2 regions of the Aminobacter sp. GW821-FHT11F06 genome follow, and region 1 is predicted to be linked to the other one. Evidence: predicted binding sites of a transcription regulator. Region 1 holds the regulator's gene; the other holds the start of a gene.
What was found. The regulator LexA, encoded in region 1, represses DNA repair genes until DNA is damaged. The targets are predictions, from matches to a motif close to TGTTCNNNNTGTGTTCNG.

Region 1 (2,198 bases):
CCCGGATTTCTTCACTATTTCCTGATCGGTGAGCACATCCAGCGCTTTCTGCAACCCGGCTGGACCGGAGACCTTTACGGCGCGGGGCGCGCGCACCCGAAGGGCACGATCTGGCTATATTGGGTTGCGGCCACTCTACCTTGGAGCCTGCTGTTGCCTGTTTTGATCTGGCGGCTACGGAAGGGCATACCTGAAAGCGGCGGACTTCATCTGTATCTGTTTTTGTTCGCCGTAACGCCGCTGGTGTTTTTCACTCTGGCAGCAAACATCCTCCTGGCATATGTGCTGCCAGGGTTGCCAGCCGCAGCACTGCTAGCTGTCATTTTGTGGACCAGGACCGACCTCTCGCGAACATTTTGGCTGAAGCTCGGAGTGGCGGAAGTGTTGGTGGTTTTTTTAGGCATTACCGCAGCTTCCTTGTTCGGCTGGGCCCGCTCAGCAATCCCCACTGAGGTCGACCTGATTGCTGCATTTCCAGATACAGGCCGTTTGGCCATTCTGGATGCACGCAGCTTTTCGGCCGAGTTCTATAGGCAAGGTAAAATTACACAGCTGAAAACACCTGCTGACGTATCAGCATGGCTTACCCCAGGCGATGGCGTGCTTGTGCCAAAACGCGATCAAGATGCATTTCTCACCCATTTCGGGAGCTCGGTTAAAACAATAGCCGAGGACAAAAGATTCTTTCTGTATGTTTCCATAGCGAAATAACGAGGGGTCGAAGCCTCACATGAGTTCGGCCTAAATCTGCTCCGGGTGCGCCGAACTGCTGAAACACCACCTCAGTGCTTCAGCAACAACCAAATTCATGATGTTCGATCCCGGTCTTTTCAAATGGCCACAATCGCACGCGCGGTTCGACCGGGTCAAATAGCCGGCATTCCGTTCAGGCAGCCCGAACGACAGCACGAAAGGCCGAGCTCAGCAGCGCGCCCGGCTTGTGTAAAAATCAATAGCGGCGGATCAGCCCGACGAGCTTGCCTTGGACCTTGACCCTGTCAGGCCCGAAGATGCGGGTCTCATAGGCTGGATTGGCGGCTTCCAGCGCGATCGAGGCGCCTTTGCGGCGGAAGCGCTTGAGGGTCGCTTCCTCGTCATCGACAAGCGCGACGATGATCTCGCCGGGATTGGCGGTGGTCGAGCTGCGGATGACGACAGTATCGCCATCAAAGATGCCAGCTTCGATCATCGAGTCACCCTTGACCTCGAGCGCGTAATGCTCGCCGCCCATGATCATGTCAGGCGGAACGACAATGGAATGGGTCTTGTGCTGGATCGCGTCGATCGGCACGCCGGCGGCGATACGCCCCATCACCGGAATGGTGACGGCCGAACCAGCGTCGTCGTCATTGCCAGCTGACATCGAGCGCGATGGCTCGGGCCGACGGCCAAGGCTGCCCTCGATGACGCTGGGTGAAAACTTCCGCGCCGCGTTGAGGCCAGGCGCGATCGAATCGGGCATGCGCAGCACTTCAAGCGCGCGTGCCCGGTTGGGCAGGCGTCGGATGAAGCCACGCTCTTCAAGTGCTGTGATCAGGCGATGGATGCCGGATTTGGAGGCGAGGTCGAGCGCCTCTTTCATTTCGTCGAAGGATGGCGGGATGCCCGTCTCTTTCAATCGCGAGTGGATGAACAGCAAAAGCTCGTGTTGTTTGCGCGTCAGCATCGCCACCCCCGGAGGAATCAGAAGAAAAACAAACCCAGAACAAACACTATCTGTTCCAGTTGTGTTCTGCAACTGTTTATATCTGGTGAAGGAAAGTGGCTGCTTCGTTCAGCGCAGCATCATCACGCGGCACGCACTGCCAGATTCGGCGGCCGGTGCGAAGGGCTCGCGCATGATGGCGCAGTTGGCGTCCGCGAGCGTGCGGAGCATTGACGAGTCCTGGATCGTGTATGGCGTAACGATGAGGCCGTCTGCCGTCTCGCGCGCAATGGCGCGAACGAAATCCTGGCGCAGGTCGTTGGCAGCCATCGCAGTGTCGAGGACGCCTTTGCGGATGTCGGGCGCATAGGGCCGCCCACCAAGCTTTGCCAGCAGCGGTTTCAGGAAAATGTGCGCGCAAATCAGGCTGGCGACCGGATTGCCGGGCAGGCCGATGCAACGCGTCTTGCCAAGGCGGCCGAACATCAGCGGCTTGCCGGGGCGCATGGCGATCTTCCAGAAATCGAGATCCATGCCGAGCCCGGTCAAAACA
Region 2 (2,198 bases), 380 kb from region 1:
CAGCAATGCCACCGTTGTCGCACCCGCCAGCGCGTCGCCCGCGCCGGTGACGTCGACCACCCGCCGAGGGGCGGGGGGCGCGATGACCAAAAGCCCTTGCGCGTCGTAGGCAAAGACAGCACTGCCGCCTGCGGTCACCACGCCACGCCGCAGTCCCGCCGTCATGAGCCCGCGCACAATGTCGGTTGCGTCGGCATCCTTGTCGGTGCCGGCAAGCACTGCCGCCTCGCGCCGGTTCATGAACAGGCACGACAGCCTGTCGAGGATAGGCCTCAGCCGCAGAGCCTTGGCCGGCGAAATGGCGATGGCAAACATCGGTGTCGTGCCCGCGATCTCGGCAAGGCGCCAAAGGGCTACCTCGGGCAGGTTGGCGTCGCAAAGCACGGCGTCGGCCGCACCGATCGCCTCGCGCAGCTTGGCGCGGCGCATCTGCTTGGGAAAGGCGAGTTCATAGAGCCCCATGTCGGCCAGGGCAGCCACCACGTCGCCGTCGCGGTCGAGCAGTGCGGTATAGCTCGGCGTCGCGCGGTCGAGAAACACCGCCGACAAATCGGTGATGTTATTGGCGATGATCTCCGCGGCCACGGCCTCGCCGGCCGCGTCGCCTCCACGCACCGACATCAGTGAACCCACAGCACCACGTCGCACCGCGCCGCGCAGCGCGTTGAACGCCCCGCCGCCGACCTCTTCGCTCATCGCGCCGGGGATCGAGGCGCCCGGAACGAAGGGAGCTGTCATGCGCCCGCGTCGGTCGACATGGGCGCCGCCGACGGCGAGGATTCTGGGTGACTTCATGCTGAGGCTGTCCGGTGGCGTTTAGGCGGCAAACTTAGTGTTCCGGGCGAGAGGCGGCAACCACTGCCGAATCGCGATTTGGCGAGACATCGCATCAGAGGTGGCGATCGTCATGCGACATCGGATCACGTGCGGCTCGGAAACAAAAAAAGAACACTCCATAAAATCTTCTTTAAGATCAATACTTTGAGTGCTCTTGCCAAATGTGAACAAAACCGGTACAAATTTATATCGGCATCGGATAGACCGGCCTTCATTGATGACCACGGGGTGATGTATCATGGCTCAAAATTCATTGCGGCTTGTAGAGGATAATTCGGTGGACAAATCTAAGGCTCTGGACGCGGCGCTGTCGCAGATCGAACGCGCTTTCGGCAAGGGCTCGATCATGCGCCTTGGCGCCAATGAGCAGGTTGTCGAGATCGCGACGGTCTCCACCGGCTCGCTCGGTCTCGACATCGCGCTCGGCGTCGGCGGCCTGCCGCGCGGGCGTATCGTTGAAATCTATGGACCGGAAAGCTCGGGCAAGACGACGCTTGCTCTCCACACCATTGCCGAAGCCCAGAAGAAGGGCGGCATCTGCGCTTTCGTCGATGCCGAACACGCGCTCGATCCGGTCTATGCCCGCAAGCTTGGCGTCGACCTGGAAAATCTGCTGATCTCGCAGCCCGACACCGGCGAACAGGCTCTCGAAATCTGCGACACGCTGGTGCGTTCGGGCGCCATCGACGTTCTGGTCGTCGACTCGGTGGCTGCATTGACGCCGCGCGCTGAAATCGAAGGCGAGATGGGCGAGTCGCTGCCTGGCCTCCAGGCCCGCCTGATGAGCCAGGCGCTGCGCAAGCTGACCGCGTCGATCTCGCGTTCCAACACCATGGTCATCTTCATCAACCAGATCCGCATGAAGATCGGCGTCATGTACGGTTCGCCCGAAACGACGACCGGCGGCAACGCACTCAAGTTCTATGCTTCGGTCCGCCTCGACATCCGCCGCATCGGCTCGGTCAAGGACCGTGACGAGGTTGTCGGCAACCAGACCCGCGTCAAGGTGGTCAAGAACAAGCTGGCGCCGCCCTTCAAGCAGGTCGAGTTCGACATCATGTATGGCGAAGGCGTGTCCAAGACCGGCGAACTCGTCGACCTCGGCGTCAAGGCAGGCGTGGTCGAGAAGTCGGGCGCCTGGTTCTCCTACAATTCCCAGCGTCTTGGCCAGGGTCGCGAGAACGCCAAGCTGTTCTTGCGCAACAATCCCGAAGCGGCGCGCGAGATCGAGGCGCTGCTCAGGCAGAATGCCGGCCTGATCGCCGAGAAGTTCCTCGAAAACGGTTCGCGCGAGGACGATAGCGACGACGAAGCCGGTGCGATGTAGCAGCACCTGCGGCTGGTCGGCCTGGCGCTGACCA

Region 2: the regulator LexA is predicted to act here: its motif matches at 934-951, upstream of recA (recombinase RecA).

What each region holds. Positions count from the first base shown of each region.
Region 1 covers NZ_JBXARL010000001.1:123,906-126,103, reverse strand. Annotated here, with positions in the region: gene AC1RTB_RS00610 (phospholipid carrier-dependent glycosyltransferase) at 1-711, shown strand, start outside; gene lexA (transcriptional repressor LexA) at 950-1,666, opposite strand; gene AC1RTB_RS00600 (molybdopterin molybdotransferase MoeA) at 1,775-2,198, opposite strand, start outside.
Region 2 covers NZ_JBXARL010000001.1:504,681-506,878, reverse strand. Annotated here, with positions in the region: gene AC1RTB_RS02490 (carbohydrate kinase family protein) at 1-795, opposite strand, end outside; gene recA (recombinase RecA) at 1,076-2,164, shown strand.